One region of the Maritalea sp. genome, then DNA from elsewhere that is predicted to be linked to it. Evidence: predicted binding sites of a transcription regulator. Region 1 holds the regulator's gene; each other region holds the start of a gene.

Region 1 (6,810 bases):
TTTTCAACAATCTCCGCGATGTGCCAAGCGTCACTTTAAGTGACGGCGTTGTTCCGATGGGCATTTCCAATGGCCCCTATTCCGGCAAACCAAATCCACATGCATGGATGTCGGCAAGTGATGCGATGATCTATGTCGATAATATTGCAAAGGCATTTGCAACGCATGACCCTGAAAATGCACAAACTTATCTTGCAAACGCTGAGCGTTACAAAACTGAAATTACGGCCACAGTAGACCCTATTCGAGCGGCAATTTCACAAATTCCAGAAGACCAGCGTTGGTTGGTGACGAGCGAAGGGGCATTTAGTTATTTGGCCAGAGATTTCGGCCTTAAAGAATTGTATCTTTGGCCAATCAACGCAGATCAGCAAGGCACACCGCAGCAAGTACGAAATGTGATTGACCAAATTCGTTCCAACAACATCAAAGCGATATTTAGCGAAAGCACCATTTCATCTTCACCGGCGGAACAGGTTGCCCGCGAAACTGATGCTCAATATGCTGGTATTTTGTATGTGGACTCGTTGACTGATGAGAACGGGGCCGTGCCGACATTCCTTGATTTATTGCGGGTTACATCTCAAACCATTGCCGATGGGCTGTCACAATGAACGATTTGCATGACACTATAGTTGAGAATAACTCCCAACAGGGCATCAATGTGTCCAATGTTACCGTGACGTATCGCAATGGGCACACCGCCTTGCGCGACGCTACGTTTCAGTTGCCAAGAGGCACGATAGCAGCGCTGGTGGGCATTAATGGCAGTGGTAAATCCACCTTATTCAAATCCATTATGGGCTTTGCGCCAATTTCCACTGGCGACGTACAAATTTTAGGACGCTCCGTCCGCGACGTTTTAAAAGAAAATCTGGTTGCCTATGTGCCCCAAACCGAAGATGTCGATTGGAACTTCCCAGTTTTGGTCGAAGACGTGGTGATGATGGGGCGTTATGGACATATGGGCTTTTTGCGCCGCCCGAAAAAGCACGACCATGAAATGGTCAATCAGGCATTGGCCCGTGTGAACATGGAAGAGTTTCGGCATCGGCAAATTGGCGAACTTTCCGGCGGACAGAAGAAGCGCGTTTTTCTTGCCCGCGCTTTGGCACAAGAAGGCGAAGTCATTCTATTGGACGAACCGTTCACTGGGGTTGATGTCAAAACCGAAGACACCATTATTGCGCTATTACGGGCGTTGCGCGACGAAGGCAAAGTCATCCTCGTATCCACCCATAATTTGGGATCAGTGCCCGAGTTCTGCGACCGCACCATTTTGGTAAAAGGTACTGTCCTTGCTTATGGCAAAACAGCAGATGTCTTCACCCAAGATAATCTGGAAAAAGCATTTGGCGGCGTACTGCGTCATTTCGTGTTTGGTGGCACCGATTTGCACGACGATGAAGATGCAAGGCAAATCGCTGTCATCACCGACGACGAACGCCCTCTCGTGATGTATGGCGAGCAGAACAAGATGAAACATCGACGTTCGAAGAGCCGAAAAGATGATTGATCTGCTGCTCGAACCCCTCACCTATAGCTATATGCGCAACGCCATTTGGGTTAGCGCGCTGGTGGGCGCCGTATGCGCGTTTCTGTCTGCTTATTTGATGCTCAAAGGGTGGTCGCTGATCGGCGACGCGCTCTCCCATTCAATTGTTCCCGGTGTTGCTGGAGCCTACATGCTCGGCCTGCCATTTTCCGTTGGGGCGTTCTTTTCTGGTGCTTTGGCCTCTGGGGCGATGTTGTTTCTCAACCAACGCACCAAGTTGCGAGAAGATGCGATTATCGGCCTTATCTTTACATCGTTCTTTGGGCTGGGATTATTTATGGTGTCGATATTTCCCACATCGGTGAATATTCAAACCATCGTGCTAGGCAATATTCTTGCTGTCACGCCTTCAGATATGGTGCAATTGGTCATCATCTCAGTGATTTCACTCTCCATTTTATTGTTGAAATGGAAAGACTTAATGGTGACATTTTTTGACGAGGAACATGCACGCTCCATCGGCATCAACCCCACTGCTTTGAAAATCTTGTTTTTCACGCTTTTGAGCGCCTGCACGGTCGCTGCGTTGCAAACTGTTGGGGCGTTTCTCGTTATCGCAATGGTCGTCACACCCGGCGCAACAGCCTATCTTTTAACGGATAGATTCCCCCGCTTGATCGCCGTTAGCGTCTTTATCGGCACCATGAGTGCCTTGGTCGGGGCTTACATAAGTTACTTTTTAGACGGGGCAACCGGCGGCATTATTGTTGTGCTGCAAACGCTCGCGTTTCTAACGGCATTTGTATTTGCGCCAAAGCACGGCATTCTTGCCCAACGCAAACGCCGAATGGCACAGCCGGAGGCAAGCCAATGAGCGAATTCTTCGAACTGGCATTAATGCCGTTCCAATTTGAATTCATGCGCAATGCGTTCATCATCTCGATTTTGGTGTCTATTCCCGCCGCGCTTTTATCTTGCTTTTTGGTGCTAAAGGGTTGGTCCTTGATGGGCGATGCCATTTCACATGCAGTTCTTCCGGGCATAGTACTTGCCTATATTTTAAACATCCCGCTTGCGATTGGCGCGTTTGCCGCTGGCATGACCTGCGCAATTTCGACGGGCTACATAACCGAAAACGCGCGCGTTAAAGAAGATACGGTAATGGGGGTCGTGTTTTCGGGCATGTTCGGCCTTGGCATTGTGCTTTACACAAAAATTGAAACAGACATCCATCTTGATCACATCTTGTTTGGCGACATGCTTGGCATCAGCGTTTATGACCTGTTTGAAACAGGTATTATCTCCGCGCTCATCGCCATTTTGATCGCGTTCAGATGGCGAGATTTGTTGCTATACATATTCGACCCTCAACATGCTAGTGCCATCGGACTGCCGGTTAAATGGCTGCACTACGGCCTTTTAGCGATTATTTCACTCAGCGTTGTGGCCGCGCTTAAAGCGGTCGGCATCATCCTCGCCATTGCACTTTTGGTCGCACCGGGGGCTATTGCTTATCTCATCACCCGTCGAATTGAGCAGATGTTAATTTGGGCATTATGCATATGTGTGGGGTCTGCTTTTACCGGGGTTTATCTTGCTTTTTTCATCGACAGCGCACCTGCCCCAACCATTGTTCTCGTCATGACGGTGCTTTTTGTGATTGCGTTTTTCCTGTCGCCAAATGCCAAAAAACTATCCGGCGTAGAGACAGAAGTTTCACCTCAATAAAAAAGGGCGGTGTTGATTAGACCGCCCCTTCATACGTTGTTTATTGATGATAGTTTCGTTCATCGCTAAGCCCTATATCTTTTCTAATATGCGGGCTTAATTCACCAGCCCCCAGATAATAGGCACGTACCAATTTCCGTTTTTGACGTGCCTCAATATAGTTCAGGAAAACCTGACCAAAGCGGCCTAATCGTTCGAAATATTGCTCCGATATTGCGTGTTGTTTTTTCATGTGAATATGCTCGGCCAGAACCACAAAGCTCCGCCGCTCCTCATTTTGAATAAATTTGTACTGAAATCACCGCGCAAAACTGCGCAGGAACGAACAGCGACTGATTGTTGATCATCCACACCGTGTGCAGACAAAGAGAGTTGAAAGGTGAATCCTAAAATGCAGCAGCTAGGACGCTGGACAAAGGATCAGTTGCGCTAGTGTTAAACTGGCAAACAATTTGCCAGAAGCGTTTGAAATGTGAACATATGAAACCTCCTTGGCGTTATGGCTGGCGGGACCAACCTGTTTTAAAGACAATCGTGCAATACGCTCGCAGAAATGCAACTGCAACTAAAAACTGCGACAGTTTGGCACATGCGCTCCAATTGTTGCAATTTGAACACATAGTTAGGTCGCCCCAAAATGGATACAAATTCTGCACCACTTGCAGAACATATAAAGAACAGTTATAGTTGTTCAACATTTGTTCCGATTCTATTTCAGGCTGTAAAGGACTTCAAAATGTTGACCCGCAAGCAACATGAACTGCTTATGTTCATTCATGAGCGCATGAAGGAAAGTGGTGTACCGCCCTCATTTGATGAGATGAAGGATGCTTTGGACTTAAAGTCCAAGTCCGGTATTCACCGCTTAATTACAGCTTTGGAGGAACGGGGCTTTATTCGTCGCCTGCCCAACAGGGCGCGAGCGATGGAAGTCATTCGTTTGCCAGACAGTATGAACCCGTCTCTTGGTGGTAAGAAGTCCAAGTTCGAACCCAGTGTCATTCAAGGTGATCTTGGCCGCGCCAGAGAACCTGTTTCCGCCTCCACAATTGCGCAGGATGAAAACCCCAACGCGCCTGTTACGATCCCTGTGATGGGACGAATTGCGGCCGGTGTTCCTATTGCAGCCATTCAAGAACAAAGTCACACCATATCGGTTCCACCTGAAATGTTGGCTGGCGGCGAGCATTATGCGCTCGAGGTTAGCGGCGACTCTATGATTGATGCAGGCATTTTTGATGGTGACACGGTACTGATCAAAAAGCAGGTTACGGCCAGCAATGGTGAAATTGTTGTCGCTTTGGTCAATGACGAGGAAGCAACATTGAAACGTTTGCGCAAAAAAGGTCAGTCCGTGGCCTTAGAAGCAGCAAACCCTGCTTATGAAACAAGAATTTTCGGCCCTGACCAAGTAGCGGTTCAAGGACGATTGGTTGGTTTATTTCGCAAGTACTGACCCCGTTGGGACCTAGTGGCCCCAACATCCCCGATTGCGAACACTTGACCCGACAGCTATGCTTTTCGCATCGGTTGCTCGGGTTTTTTTATGCACTCAAGGACGCCATGGTCGGTTTTCATCGTCTAGTGCCCACTTCACGTCAAAACCTCCGGTTTTGTTCCTAAATAATGTGGCGACGCCGAACCGGTCTAATTCTTTTTGTGTAATCACTAACGCGTTCGGGCAACTAACGGACCGCCGTTGCCTAACGATCAGGATGTCGGCATTGGGGCAATCTTCCCGTAAGCCAACGCTGTTTTTAACTGCAGAAATGACAAGTCCGTCGATCTGAGCGCTGCAGCCATGTTTGTCACAATTGCCAATCGCTTCATTGTTTAGCATATCGGCGCCAAACCGTTCAGACCAAGCCCTTGTTGTAAAACTGTTTGATTTGCGGCCGAGCTGATTGAACGACGCCCCATTATTTACAATTATCGCTTGTGTGCTGTCAGATATAACTGCAAACGGAAGTCTGGCTGGCCCGAAAGCAAACAGGCAGATTGAGAAAACAATTGGTGCGGCAAATTTGATTTTTCCATGGAAAAAGCTCAACCATCCGAGCATCACCAAACATGCAGGCAAAACCCAATTTGCCAACATTGGCGTCTGTGTGAAATCTGCACTTATGGCCGAAATATGTTTAGCAATTTGAACGATCAAATCGATGCCTGCGCCCATCAACAGCAAAAATGGTTCCTCAAGACCAAGAGGCATTAAAAGCACCGAAATCAATCCACACGGTAAAACAAAAAACCCAACAATGGGCACTGCGATCAGGTTGCCGAGCAAACCTAGCGGCGCGAATTGTTGAAAATGCACCGCAGCAATCGGGGCTGTCGCAATTCCAGCGATCAAGCTGGTTAGCGCAATCCCGCCAAACAATTTTGCCCAATAGGGAAAAACGATGGCCGACCGGCCAATGCCTGCGTAAACTGCGACCAGTCCGACCACTGCAGCAAAAGATAGCTGGAACCCAGGTTTGAAAATCTCATGCGGAAACATCAAGATGATCACAATCGCCGCAAGAGCAACGTTACGCATGGTGATGGCGCGGCGGCCCACAATGATAGCCATAAAAGCCAAAACCAACATCAAAGTAGCCCTTTGGGTCGCCAAATTTGAACCAGAAATCAAAAGATACGCAATTGCCACCCCAATCGCCACCAATGCCGCCATTGGTTTTATCCGTCGGTCATGCCGCACCAATTGCGATATAAACAGTCGAACCAGAATAAATACACTGCCCACAACCAACGTGAGATGAAGCCCGGAAATGGCAAGCACATGTGCCAATCCCGCATTCGCAATTTCCTCTCGAAGCTCGCTGGCAATGCCAGATTGGTCACCAATTATCAGTGCTCGTGCAATGCCCGACTGCTGATCTGACAAATATTGATCCAACCGATTTCCAATCGACCACCTCAACCCATCAATGTTTGCCGAAAGAGATTTTCCACCAGGCTCAATTATTTTGGCTGGTCCCAAGGAACTTGCAAACCCACCTACTCCCGCGAAAAAACTGTGAAATTGCGCATCATAACTATCAGCGTAAACCGGCTTGGGCACGGGAATAATTCGCGCCCGCAATTCAATTCGATCACCCAGCTGGAATGCATTTTCCGGGTCAAAATGTTCGCTTTTTACGTTCAGCCGCAAACGCCGAACATTCACCAAGCGCGTATCACCAGCCAGTTGGTCAATCACCAGCCGTTCTTTACTACCTTGGATGACCGTTCGGGCAACAACTACGCCCGAAAGCTGGTCAACTGCCATAGGATAGCTGATCATGAAGGTGCCGAACCATTGGGCGCTCAGCGAAATTAAGGAATAGCCAAACCAAGCAGCAAGTGTCAGCGCTAAAGCCCTTCCTGTTCGCTGCCGAATTCGTTGCCAAATAAAGCAAATACCCAGCACGAAAAGAACGAACAAAACCGCCATCCAGTTTGGTTCAAACCGAACATTTTTATAGATGGAAATGCCAAATATCAGCGCAAATGGCAGCAGCACAATGAACTGACGATGATAAATTGCACTAGAAACGGCATCGGCGAGCAGATTAGCAGGCGATTTGCGTTGTTTTACTGCCGCA
Region 2 (6,810 bases), on a different contig from region 1:
CGATATCGCCACGGTTGATGCCAAGATCATTCAGACCGCGTTCGTCAAGTGCGCTCAACGCACGAACAGTTTTACGGTAAGAATTCCAGCGACGTAGTGTGTTTCCCAAAGCCATAATCAATCTCCTGTCGAATACGTTGGTTGATGTTTGATGACCCTGATATAGGGCGCGAGCAGCCTTTTGAGTAGTGACTATTATCGCGCATCACCCATGCAAAAAGCGCAGAGCTTGTATATGTTAGCGTTTGCGCCCGATCTGAGCGTTGTCTTGCGTGTGCGGCAGTCGAAACTCGCGCGCATAAATGCCAAGCGATCCAGCATCATCGTGAATGTTCGGATCGATTTCGCGCAAATGCTGGCGAATGTTCAAAAGGTCGAAAAATGAGTTAAGCGGTTTCTTGGGCATTATCGGCTCCATTCGAATGGTCTGAAGCAAGCTTAGGGTACGATGGAACGCTCGACCAATGACAAGACGGCATGACAGCTATGCGTGACCAACATTGGTCACGCATTAAAGCTATTTGAATCCGATTTTTACTACTCGGCTGCGGCTTGTTGACCGGGGCGTCGTTCAAGGAGATCCTTCAAGAACTTACCGGTGTGAGACCTTGGTGCCTTCATGATTTCTTCCGGCGGTCCTTCAGCAACGATTTCACCGCCGCCATCGCCACCTTCGGGGCCTAAATCGATAATCCAGTCGGCGGTCTTAATCACTTCCAAATTATGCTCAATCACAATAACTGTATTGCCTTGATCAACAAGCTCATGAAGCACTTCTAGAAGTTTTGCAACGTCGTGAAAATGAAGCCCGGTCGTCGGCTCATCAAGGACATAAAGCGTGCGCCCAGTGGCCCGCTTTGACAATTCCTTGGACAGCTTCACCCGTTGAGCTTCGCCACCGGACAAGGTTGTCGCCGGTTGACCAACTTTTACATATCCCAGCCCAACGCGTTGCAAGGTCTTCATCTTGTCGCGAATTGAGGGGACCGCAGAAAAGAACACCACCGCTTCGTCTACAGTCATATTAAGAACGTCAGAAATTGACTTTTCCTTGAACATAACTTCGAGCGTTTCGCGGTTGTAGCGTTTGCCCTTACACGTTTCGCAGGTCACATAAACATCTGGCAAAAAGTGCATTTCAATCTTGTTGACGCCATCGCCTTGGCAAGCCTCGCAACGCCCGCCTTTTACGTTGAACGAAAAACGGCCAGGCATATAGCCACGGGCTTTGGATTCAGGCAGTCCAGCAAACCACTCGCGAATGGGAGTAAATGCACCGGTATATGTGGCTGGGTTAGAACGTGGCGTGCGTCCAATCGGGCTCTGGTCAATATCGATCACTTTGTCCAAAAACTCTAAGCCTAATAGCTGGTCGTGCGGTGCGGGGGTGACACGAGCACCATTTAGCTTACGCGCAATTGCCGTATACATTGTATCCAGCAACAAAGTTGATTTGCCGCCACCAGAAACGCCAGTAACCGCAACGAATGTGCCCAGTGGAATATCCACCGAAACGTTTTTGAGGTTGTTGCCAGTCGCCCCGGTAATGCTGATGCGGCGCGTATCGGACAAAGGCCGACGTTCAGCTGGAATTTTGACACCCAACTCGCCGGATAAATACTTTCCGGTGAGGCTGTTCTTATTGTTGATGACGTCTTCTGGTTTGCCTTGCGCAACAATTTCACCGCCATTGATGCCAGCACCAGGGCCAATATCAACCACATAATCCGCCGTTAAAATGGCATCTTCGTCATGTTCAACCACAATGACGGTGTTGCCCAAATCACGGAGCCGGCGAAGGGTTTCTAGCAATCTTGCATTGTCGCGTTGGTGAAGACCAATTGATGGCTCATCAAGAACATAAAGTACACCCGTTAGCCCCGAACCGATCTGGGAGGCCAATCGAATACGCTGACTTTCACCACCGGAAAGGGTTCCCGAATTGCGGGACAATGAAAGATAATCAAGACCGACATCGACCAAGAAATTCAAACGGTCGCGAATTTCCTTCATGATCCGCTCGCCAATTTCCAACTGTGTTGGATTTAAACGTGCGCCCAGATCCTCAAACCACTCATAGGCTTCGCGGATCGATTTTTCAGACACATGCCCAATATGCAATCCGTCAATTTTGACGGCCAATGCTTCTGGTTTAAGGCGATTACCGTCACAAACCTCGCATGGTGCCTTAGACATGTATTTTTCAATCTCTTCGCGCATGCCAGCGGATTCGGTTTCCCGGTAGCGCCGTTCAAGATTGCCAATAACACCTTCAAATGCTTTTTCTGTTTTGTAGGAGCGAAGTCCATCCTCATAGACAAAGAGGATTTTTTTACCCTTGGTGCCGTGAAGTACAGCATCTTGAACTTCTTCTGATAGCTCAGACCACGGGATATCCAGCGACCCACCATATGCCTTTGTTACAGCGTCTAACGTTTGGATGTAGTAGGGCGCTGAGGTTTTGGACCATGGATAAATCGCGCCGCCTTTAAGGCTTTTAGATGTATCAGGCACCACCAAATCGGCGGACATTTTCGATTCTGTCCCCAGCCCGGCGCAGGTTGGGCAAGCGCCAAAGGGATTGTTGAACGAGAAAAGGCGGGGCTCGATTTCTTCAATCGTAAAACCGGAAACTGGGCATGCGAATTTTTCTGAAAAAACCAGCCGTTCGTTTTCGCCTTCGCTGGCCACCAACTCTGCAATCGCTAAACCTTCGGCCAATTGCAATGCGGTTTCAAAACTCTCGGCCAAGCGAGATTGCAAGTCCGGTCCAACGACCAATCGGTCAACAACAACTTCGATATCGTGTTTGAATTTTTTGTCCAACGTAGGTGCGTCGGCAATCTCATAGAATTCGCCATCGATTTTAACGCGCTGAAAACCGCGTTTCATCAATCCGGCGAGTTCTTTCTTGTATTCACCTTTACGACCACGAACGATTGGGGCGAGCAAATAAAGCCGCGTACCTTCTTCAAGCGCCAAAACTTTATCAACCATCTGGCTGACAGTTTGGCTTTCAATCGGCAGACCAGTTGCAGGCGAGTAAGGAATGCCAACCCGGGCAAACATCAGGCGCAAATAGTCGTAAATCTCGGTGACAGTGCCAACTGTAGAGCGTGGATTGCGAGATGTCGTTTTTTGTTCAATCGAAATGGCAGGTGATAGACCGTCTATCTGCTCAACATCCGGCTTTTGCATCATCTCCAAAAATTGACGCGCATAAGCCGAGAGACTTTCAACGTATCGACGCTGACCTTCGGCATAAATTGTATCAAATGCGAGTGAGGATTTCCCGGAGCCAGATAGACCTGTCATCACGATCAACTTATCGCGGGGCAGGGTGATGTCTACAGACTTCAAATTATGTTCTTTTGCCCCGCGAATAACGATATCGCGATTTAGGGACGAGGAATTCGACATATTGGTAATTTCGCCTCGATAGAATTTTCAAATTCAATTGTGAACGCAACTATTGCAATGTTGACTCACACTCTGTTTCATAAGAACATAAATAGAACATGGATGCTTGCGTCAAGTGGCTTGTGGATGACCGCCAATCAATTCTTCAAGATTGGACGATCATGTGTACATAAGAAACTACGTACAAAGCAATGCAGTAGACTTATTTGTATTAAAATTAGTTGGCTGTAGTCGGCAGTGAAGGGAACGATGCGATGGCAGGAAGCGTAAATAAAGTAATTATAGTCGGCAATCTGGGTGCAGATCCAGAGGTTCGCAACACGCAAGATGGACGTCCAATCGTGAATTTACGTATTGCGACTTCAGAGAGCTGGCGCGACAAAAGTAGTGGCGAACGGCGTGAAAAGACTGAGTGGCATCGCGTAGTGATCTTCTCTGAAGGTCTATGCCGTGTTGCGGAGCAGTATCTCAAAAAGGGTTCTACCGTCTATATCGAAGGTCAGTTGCAAACGCGCAAATGGCAAGATCAGGATGGAAACGACCGCTATTCAACGGAAATTGTTCTGCAAGGGTTTAACTCGACGCTGACGATGCTTGGCGGCCGTAGTGATAACAATGACGGCGCCAGCAACTATGGCGGCGGCGGCGGTTCGCGCTCGAATGATGCAGGTGGCGGTGGAAACCGACCTCAGGCCAGTGCTCCAGCATTTGATGGCGGCGGCATGGACGACGACATCCCGTTCTAAAGCCAGACGATTATTAGATATAAAAAAGCCGCCCAAGACTGAGGCGGCTTTTTTATGAGGTGTTTTGCTTGATTAGTTCTTTTTGAACGGGATCTTCGCGACGGATTTTCCACCGCTCTCTTTGTGTAAAATATCAAACCGGACGTTGATTTTACCATTATTCAATTTCAAGGAAACCGCGATATCAAAAGCAGCGTCTGATTCTGACTTCACATTTTTGAGCGCGAACGAGAGATTTTTGCCGGACCGACGACCTACTGCAACACCTTTAAAGCTGGTGTTTGAGGACATTACGGCCTCAAAATGTCGCTTTGCTTCAACAAAAGCAACCGTTCCGCGCATGGAAAGCGTAGAGCCTGCGAGGGAGCAACGTCCGTCCAAGCCGATTTTGCCCGCGCCTGAATCTGAAAATGACATCTTGCACAAAACAGTTTCATCTTCGCCCGTCGAAGCAAGTGTAGCTTGTCCGCGACCTCGCCAATCCCCAACATAGGACTGCAACAATTCAACATCTGCCTTCGCGGCGTGCGCCGGCATGGTCGTGCCAACCATGGATGTCACAGCGATCAATCCCACGCCAACCATCGCGGCAAATTTTGATATCTTCATCAAGGTCATCCTTTGAAATTTTTCATAAATCGCCCCCCGGCGATTAGCAACGCTGGCAAAACGATCAAATCGCCGAGCAATGCAAGAACCAAAGTGAGCACACAAAGCGCCCCAAATAGGGCAACTTGAGGCAACACAGAGAATATTATTACGGTTGTTCCCACACAAAGGATCAATGTTGTGGCAATTAATGCCGGTCCAACCCGCTCCAATGTGCGTTTCACCGCCGTATTGTGATCCAACCCCTGCTGCCTTGCGCGCACATAATGATTCATGAAGTGAATCGTATCATCTACTGCAATGCCAAATGCTATGGTCAAAGAAATCACAGTGGTAAGTTGTAACCCAGCACCTGATACCCAAAGGTAAAGCTCGGTGCCTAAAATGGGCGCAAAATTGGGAATAATGCAAATAAGCGCAATTCGCCAAGACCTGAAGGCGATCCCGATAATGAAAATCGAAAAGATCACCGCCAAAGACAGCCCATCTTGCAAGCGCTTGATCATGTTGACGCTCTCATATGCAGAAAGTACTCGAAAGCCGGTAATCTGAGCATCAGTGATGCCCGCTGCGTTAAGCTCTTCAGACGTCCTTTCAACCAGTTCACGAACGTCTTTAGACGACAGGTTTGTCGGCACAAAAGACGTTGACATGGCCGTATCGCCGCTATCGGTTATGAACCTGCGTTTCATGAACGGACCGACTGCGTCAAAAATTTGCTGACGGGTAAATCCAGACTCGTTGTAATGGGTGAAGCTGGCGGCTGAAATTACTTTGCCGGTACCAAACACACTTTGCATGACATCGTGAACGGTTTCCATACGCTTGAAGTCTTCGTCAGAAACATTTGGATCAGCGTCATACAATGGAAATGTAATATAGAGCGGAGCGACGCCGCCAACTCCCGCATCAATTGTTGCAGAGGTGGCCATCGCCTCAGATCCTTTGGGCAAGAATTGCTGAAAGGAAAAGTTCGGCTTCAGTTGGGTATGTGGGTAGAGCATCGCCAGAAAGCCGATTATCGAAACGACTGCGATTACCTTGCCAAATTTTTGTGTAAGGTTGGTCAGGGGCGGAATGACCGCCGTTAAAGCCACGCTGGGCGCTTGTTTGGGCCGATAGCCGAGCTTGATCGCGGTTCGTAACGCCAATGGCAAAAAAGTAACCAACGCTAGGAAGGCCAGTGGAATGGCGAGCGCGCCAGTAATGGCAAACTCAAATACGCCTTGGCTCGGTGTGATCGCCAGCGATAGAAATGCAATTACGGTTGTAATCGAGGTTAGCGCACATGCAGGGCTGACGCGCAAAATCGTTTCGCGAATGGCCTCTTCATGTTCCATACCCTCGCGCGATAGCCTGAGCCAGTGAAAGCAAAAGAACATGCTTTCCGCGAAAGCGATCACCAATACTAGGGCCGTTAAAATGTTGGTGAGGAACGTAAACGAGCCAAACAGCATGGTGACGGTGCCCACAACCCAAACAACAGATATAAAAGGAGTGAGGGTGGCAAGGACAGCGCCCCAAAATGTTCTAAATGCCAAAAAGGCGGTCAAGAACCCAAGTATTATCCCGGACAGCGTAAACTTTATTTGGTCTGATCGGCTGGCATTTAGCAATTCAGCTTTCCACAAAGGTGGACCGGTGAGTTCGATTGTAAATCGCTCGTCCTTATAAAAAGACATGAGTTCACGCAATTCACTGATCATTGTAGCTTCGCCGCGAGCCTTCAATATCTCTGAATCGGGGAACATCAGCATGACAAGCCCGTTCATGTTCTCCATGATGAGATTGCGCATCATCGGATCGTTTTGACGAAGATCAGCCAATGCCGCCGCGACTTCCTCATTGGAACTCATGTTTTCCGGAACTGCGGGTCGGGTTAGTCCGTCTGTGGCGGTTGGTTTGCGCAGCGAAAATGGCGAGAGCGTGCCACGGGCAAAGCTATTCAGCTCTAATTCGAGTGCAAATTCACGTAACGTTTCGATCACCGCTGGATCGGTCAGTTGATCAGATGTTACCAACAGATAGGCGTCAT
Region 3 (6,810 bases), on a different contig from region 1:
TAGGGGCGTTTTTCAAGACCGGTAAATACGTTTTTGAATGGCACCATACCCGAATTGGTAAACATCAGGGTCGGGTCATTCTGTGGCACCAAGGGTCCAGACGCAACTTCTGCGTGTCCATTTTGCTTGAAATAGTCGATGAACTTCGAGCGGATTTGGTTGACGCTACTCATAATGCCTGCCGGATGGTTGAGCGCCTCAAAACAGTTGAGGCTGTTGACGTTTTTGCCGTTTTACATGGCGCAATCCCCCATGTCTAGCTTGTCAAAGAAACGACATCAACAACAACAAACAAAAGCGCCGACCAAGGGCCGACGCTTTGCGTGAGGAATATTCTAAACAGGCGCAAAGTTGTATATAAAATGACAACTTAGTGCGTGTGTTTTACTTCTTGTCCACGTCAATCAGTGTTGGATCATCATCACTTTCAACGCTGAGCACTGGCTCCACCATATTGTCTGTCGAAAGCCCGGCGCTTTCGCGCACGCCTGCTTCTATTTCGAATGCGAGATGCGGGTTATCCTTTAGGAACTGCCGCGAGTTCTCCCGGCCCTGCCCCAAACGCTCACTATTATATGAGAACCAAGAGCCAGATTTCTCAACAATCCCGGCCTTCACACCCAAATCGAGCAACTCACCAGTTTTGGAAATGCCTTCGCCATACATGATGTCGAATTCGACTTGGCGGAAAGGCGGCGCGAGTTTGTTTTTCACAACCTTCACACGCGTCTGGTTACCAACAACTTCGTCACGATCTTTAATCGCACCAATGCGGCGGATGTCCAAACGAACTGAAGCATAAAATTTAAGCGCATTACCACCAGATGTCGTTTCAGGAGAACCGAACATCACACCGATTTTCATCCGGATTTGGTTGATGAACAGAACCATGGTTTTTGAGCGAGAAATAGACCCTGTCAATTTACGCATAGCTTGGCTCATCAAACGAGCTTGCAAGCCCGGAAGTGAATCACCCATTTCGCCTTCAAGTTCTGCTTTAGGCGTAAGCGCTGCAACAGAATCGATAACCAAAAGATCAATCGCACCAGACCGCACCAATGTGTCGGTAATTTCTAATGCCTGTTCACCGGTATCTGGCTGCGATATCAGTAATTCATCGATATTGACGCCAAGTTTGCGCGCATAAATCGGGTCAAGCGCATGTTCAGCATCAACGAAGGCACAAATGCCCCCGGCTTTTTGTGCTTCTGCAATAGCGTGAAGCGCCAAAGTGGTTTTACCTGAGCTTTCAGGGCCAAAAACCTCAACAATACGACCACGCGGCAAACCGCCAATGCCCAATGCAATATCGAGCCCCAAGGAGCCAGTCGGCACGGATTCAACTTCAATGGCTGAGTTCTCACCCAGCTTCATGATTGAACCCTTACCAAAATTCCGCTCGATCTGCGATAGTGCAGCTTCCAGCGCTTTGTTCTTATCCATAGAACCCCCCTCGACAACACGAAGTTGAGAATTAGCCATTACCTTCTCCTTATTCCAAAACCAACGTCGTCATGCAATGCGTCGGGACAATCTATTTCATTATTTTGTACTATATTTGTTCTCATATATCGAAAGAAATGTCAAGAGGCATAACTCATTGATATAGAATAACATATTTCCATTCATTCTATCTTTGTTCTTAGTTCTGGCAAGTTACTGGCTGAACATATGCGACTCGTCGCGAATGAAATCCATGAAGCAAACCCACTATTTGGCTTGAAACAACTAGAATCACCCTTATATGAGAACGATCATTCTAATAATTTATGGCGCAGGAACAGTATGAAAACTGAACGACTAAACGGATTAGGTTTGGCCAGATTTTTGGCCTTTGCGGGCATGGCAATCGTGAATTTCAAGGTCGTTATGCAAACGCCTGAGATCATATATTCTGGATTTTTGACTGAAGCGCTCATTTTGTTGGAGGGAAAAGCGGCGGCCGTTTTTGTTGTTTTAGCAGGTGTAGGCATCACACTTGCAGCGCGTAATTCAGCACAGCCCAGTTTTCAAATCACGATGCTAAAACGAGCGGTCTTTTTGCTGGCTATCGGCCTGATCAACTTGTCTATCTTTGATGCAGACATCATTCACTATTACGCATTTTATTTTGCACTCGGCATTTGGCTTTTGCCGCTTGGCACAATGTCGCTATTGGGCGTCACAGTTCTCATTATTCTGGCATTCCCTGCACTCAATCTCTTCCTCAACTATGACGTGGGATGGAACTGGAAAGACCTGAGCTATTCCGGGCTTTGGACATGGGAAGGTTTCATACGCAACCTTTTCTTCAATGGCTGGCATCCGATTGTCCCTTGGTTGGGTTTCTTCAGCTTCGGTGTGTTCCTAGCAAAAATTGATTTGTCGCTGCGCATTAACGCCATCCGTCTGACCGTCACGGGCATCATGTTTTTGGCGATAATCCCGATGATCAGCGTGCAGACCATATCCGTACTAACGCCAATTCTTGGTTCTGACCTGTCGCAAATGTTCGCGACAAGCCCCATTCCGCCCGGCCCGTTTTATATGTTGAATGGCATTGGTGCGGCGATGTTTGTGATCGGTGTTTGTCTATTGGTGCCCGAAGTTGCGTATAAAAATCCGCTCATGCGCACACTAAGCCAAACCGGACAGCAAACCCTCACGCTGTATTTTGCTCACATTTTGATCGGGATGAGCATCTTAGAAACGTTCAAGCTTACGGGCACCTCAAATCACGTGATGGCGCTCTGGTTTGCTCTTGAGTTTGTCGGACTGTCCGTGCTGTTCGTCTACTTTTGGCGCAAACGGTTTAAACGCGGCCCGTTGGAAGAATTGATGCGGCGCACGACGGGATAAGTAAAAACCAACAACTGTGGTGGCGGCTACTCGCCGGCACCACTCAATACGGTTTTTACTTTTTGCGCCAATTGTTTCAGCGAAAATGGCTTGGCTAGGAAATCAACGCTGCTATCGTCTTCAAGCCCCTTGCGAATGTTCTCTTCGGCATAACCGGAAACAAAAATCACCTTAATCTCAGGGTACCGCTCGCGCATATGGGTTAGTAATGTTGGGCCGTCCATTTCCGGCATCACCACGTCAGAAATCAACAATTCAACTTCGCCATCTATCTCTTCAAGCACCTCAAGGGCTTCGACACCACTATCCGCTTCATGCACCACATATCCCGCAGACGCCAACGCCCTAGAGGCAAATGCGCGGACGCTGTCCTCATCTTCAACGATAAGAATACGTTCTTTGCCCGTAAGGTCACGCACCACCTTAGGTTTAGCGGTCGGTTCATGCTCCACCACAGGTTCGGGTTTTTGCATATAACGCGGTAGGAATATTTTGAACGTCGTACCCATACCAACTTCGGTGTCGGCATAAATAAAGCCACCCGTTTGCTTCACAATTCCATAAACGGTGGAAAGACCTAGGCCGGTGCCTTTACCGATGTCTTTTGTGGTGAAAAACGGCTCAAAAATCTTTTCCAGCACTTCTTGTGGAATACCGGTTCCCGTATCGGCGACCTCGACCAACACATAGTCAGCCGCTGGCATACCCCGATAATCAAAGGTCGCGGCTTCTGCTTCTTCAACATTGCGCGTACGAATTTTAACGTCGCCACCTTCCGGCATCGCATCTCGGGCATTGACCACCAGGTTGATCACCACCTGTTCGAGCTGGATATGATCCGCCCGTACCGGCCAAATATGGGGCGCATGGTCAACTGAGAGGTTGATGCTATCGCCAATCAAACGTTTGAACAGCACCGTAAGATCATCAACCAAAAGCGATACTTCCAGCACTTCCAATCGCAATGTTTGGCGACGGGAAAACGCCAACAATTGACGCACTAAACCAGCTGCGCGATTTGCGTTTTGCTTGATTTCCATCGTGTCTTTAAACGAAGGATCATTTGGTCGTAAATTAAGCAGCAACAGATCGGAAAACCCGATCACCGCTGTTAGAATGTTGTTCAGATCGTGCGCAATACCGCCAGCAAGTTGGCCCACAGCCTGCATTTTCTGGCTCTGCGCAAATTGCTGCTCCAGCACCCGTTGCTCAGTAGTATCCAGCGCATAAACAATCACACGTTCATCACTGTCATCGCCATCCGCAATGCCGGTGACGTAAAGCCGCACGCTGCGATCTTCGTTGGCGGATAGGATCGTATCAACCGGCTCAATCAGCGCCTGATTAGATTTCGCAGCTTCCAGCGCCACAGAAAACTTAGCCTGTGTTTCAGGGCTCAATAAGGCTGTTAGAGGCAAACCCTCCGTAACTTTTTCGCCATGCTCATTGCCGAACGTGCGCATAAAGGGCGCGTTGGTGCGCACCACTTTTCCGTCACCATCAAGCCCAGCAATGGCGAATGGCGTATCGTTGAAGAATCTTGAAAACCGGACCTCAGCATTACGAAGCTCTTCAGATGCATCAACACCGGGTGACCGGTCGAGCACCAACGTTCGCGTTTCGCCCAAATCCCCTTCGGCAAGCCTTGCCGCACGGTGCAGCAATCGCACAGGCAAGTTGGTGCCATCACGTTTAACCAAATCAATATCAATGATTTCAGTTTTGATCTGCCCGTCACTTCGCCCCCCGAGCAGAAGCCCAGATCCATCGCCGCGAACAATTTCTGACAGACTTAGGGCGCCGACATCAAATTCGGCCAAATCATAGCCCAGCCAATTCGCTAATGTGGCATTGAGATATTGTAGTTTTCCGCGCCCATCAGTTGAAAAGAAACCAGCCGGTGCATGATCAAGATAATCGATCGCTTTTTGCAGCTCCAAAAAGATGCTTTCTTGCCGTTCTCTGTCGCGGGAAATGTCTTCAACTGACCATAAAACCAGTTTCTTGCCGTTCGTTCCGTCAACTTCAGGCAAACCATGCACAGACACGCGATACCAAACAGGGCCGTTCTTTGCCTCACCGATTGTCGGTCCATCAGTTAGCCGGATATCTTCAACCGCGCGACGGCCATCCTGTGCAGCGCGCGACAATCGATAGATCGCTTCGCTCGCTTCCGCAGCACTTGCGAAAAGCCGAGGCACGCTCACAACAGAATTCCGATCAAGGCCTGAAATCAGCTCGCCATAAGCGGCGTTCGCATAGATAATTCGGCCCTCACGGTCGGCAACAACCGCGCCATATTCCAAACTATCGACAATCGCACTTTGTAGCGCAGGTCCGTCATTTGTCTGCGAGAGTTTAAACAGTCCCGCCGCCAAACCGAACAAACAGAACACGCCAATTACCGCAAGAATGCCCAAAACCAATAAAAGCGTATCAGACGAAATCTGACTGCCATAAACCGAGTAGGTCACCGCAAGTCCGACAAAGAGAGCGGACAGCAAAATGACGCGTAAAACACCAGTCCCTCCAAGCCGTGCGCTTGTTGTAGGTTGTGGATAACTATCTTGTGTCAGCGGTGTCATGGACATTGACCTGCCCCTATTTGTTTTGCACTTCAACTTCGTGCTCATCTACGCCAGAATCGCGGTTTAGTTTTGTTCAAATAACATCATCAAACCAGCCCGATTCAAGCGACCTTTAAGACATTATTCATTAATTCACCGCTTAGCGCAGCAACTTTTCGCGTTTTCAGGATTTAAGTTTTTTGTGTCACGATTTGTTGGAGCTCCAAGATCGAGATTTACGCAACTGCATCACGTACCCAATGACTTGTGCCACGGCTTTAAAATGCTCTGCGGGAACCGGTTCTTCGATTTCAATGCTCGCATGTAAGGCGCGGGCCAAAGGTGGGTTTTCAACAATTGGAATTTCATGCTCGCCAGCAATTTCACGAATTTTTAGGGCAACAGCATCCATGCCTTTAGCCACACAAACCGGTGCTGGCATGCCTTGCTCGTATTTTAAGGCGATCGCATAGTGCGTCGGGTTGGTGATCACAACACTTGCTTCGGGCACTTCCGCCATCATGCGGGAACGTCCACGCTCGGCACGCAACTGACGGATTTTGGCTTTCACTTTAGGATCGCCTTCCATCTGTTTGTATTCGTCGCGCACTTCCTTGATGGTCATCTTTTGTTTTTCCCACCACTTGTTGCGCTGATAGAGAAAATCAAGGCCCGCAATTACAGTAAGAACCGCCAGCGTACCAAGAACGATCTTGATGCCCAGTTCCTGAAACACCGGCAAAATCATCGATGGATCTGCGGTGATGATCGTATCTAGCCGATCTCGCTCCGGCCACATCACCCAAAACATAATCAAAGAAACAATGGTCAGCTTAATAAGTCCCTTGCCAAAATTGACGAGGGCCTCACTTGAAAACAAACGCTTTGCCCCAGCGAGAGGCGAAACTTTGGAAAATTTCGGCTTTATCGGATCAAGCGACCAAACGGGCCGATGCTGTGCAAGGTTTGCAGCCAACGCGAAAAGCGCCATGATAAGCAGCGGTACAATCGCAACAATCAGCACGGTGCCGGAAAGGTTTTGCCAAAAGGTCGCAAATGCTGGACCACCGACTTCAACCAAGTCAGCATTGGCGAAAATAGTCTTTAGCTGCGCAGTCAGATTTGAAGCAGTAATCGGCGCCATCATCGAAAACACCAACGCTGTGCCCACCATCATGAACCAAGTCGTTACCTCTTGGCTTTTAGCGACGTCGCCTCGCTTGTGCGCATCTTCGAGCTTTTTGTCGGAGGGGTCCTCGGTTTTCTCGGACTTATCCGGTTGATCAGCCATAAATGCGCCCTACCCGATCAGCTTGAGCAAAAACTGCTCAATATGTTCCATGTACCAACTCATCATCATGGTGAGCAGGAATACAAACAGTAAAAGGCCAATACCAATATTTGC

The links. The regulator LexA, encoded in region 1, represses DNA repair genes until DNA is damaged. The targets are predictions, from matches to a motif close to TGTTCNNNNTGTGTTCNG.
Region 2: the regulator LexA is predicted to act here: its motif matches at 3,502-3,519, upstream of uvrA (excinuclease ABC subunit UvrA).
Region 3: the regulator LexA is predicted to act here: its motif matches at 1,549-1,566, upstream of recA (recombinase RecA).

The regions. Positions count from the first base shown of each region.
Region 1 covers NZ_JBPOEU010000009.1:50,901-57,710, reverse strand. Annotated here, with positions in the region: gene ACSHWX_RS06975 (metal ABC transporter substrate-binding protein) at 1-614, shown strand, start outside; gene ACSHWX_RS06970 (manganese/iron ABC transporter ATP-binding protein) at 611-1,516, shown strand; gene ACSHWX_RS06965 (metal ABC transporter permease) at 1,509-2,369, shown strand; gene ACSHWX_RS06960 (metal ABC transporter permease) at 2,366-3,223, shown strand; gene ACSHWX_RS06955 (hypothetical protein) at 3,264-3,455, opposite strand; gene lexA (transcriptional repressor LexA) at 3,960-4,679, shown strand; gene ACSHWX_RS06945 (ComEC/Rec2 family competence protein) at 4,776-6,810, opposite strand, start outside.
Region 2 covers NZ_JBPOEU010000025.1:36,688-43,497, reverse strand. Annotated here, with positions in the region: gene ACSHWX_RS14325 (DUF1127 domain-containing protein) at 1-115, opposite strand, end outside; gene ACSHWX_RS14320 (hypothetical protein) at 239-406, opposite strand; gene uvrA (excinuclease ABC subunit UvrA) at 538-3,420, opposite strand; gene ACSHWX_RS14310 (single-stranded DNA-binding protein) at 3,675-4,166, shown strand; gene ACSHWX_RS14305 (hypothetical protein) at 4,239-4,775, opposite strand; gene ACSHWX_RS14300 (efflux RND transporter permease subunit) at 4,781-6,810, opposite strand, start outside.
Region 3 covers NZ_JBPOEU010000005.1:72,757-79,566, reverse strand. Annotated here, with positions in the region: gene alaS (alanine--tRNA ligase) at 1-173, opposite strand, end outside; gene recA (recombinase RecA) at 385-1,482, opposite strand; gene ACSHWX_RS03890 (DUF418 domain-containing protein) at 1,786-2,838, shown strand; gene cckA (cell cycle histidine kinase CckA) at 2,865-5,423, opposite strand; gene flhB (flagellar biosynthesis protein FlhB) at 5,611-6,696, opposite strand; gene fliR (flagellar biosynthetic protein FliR) at 6,706-6,810, opposite strand, start outside.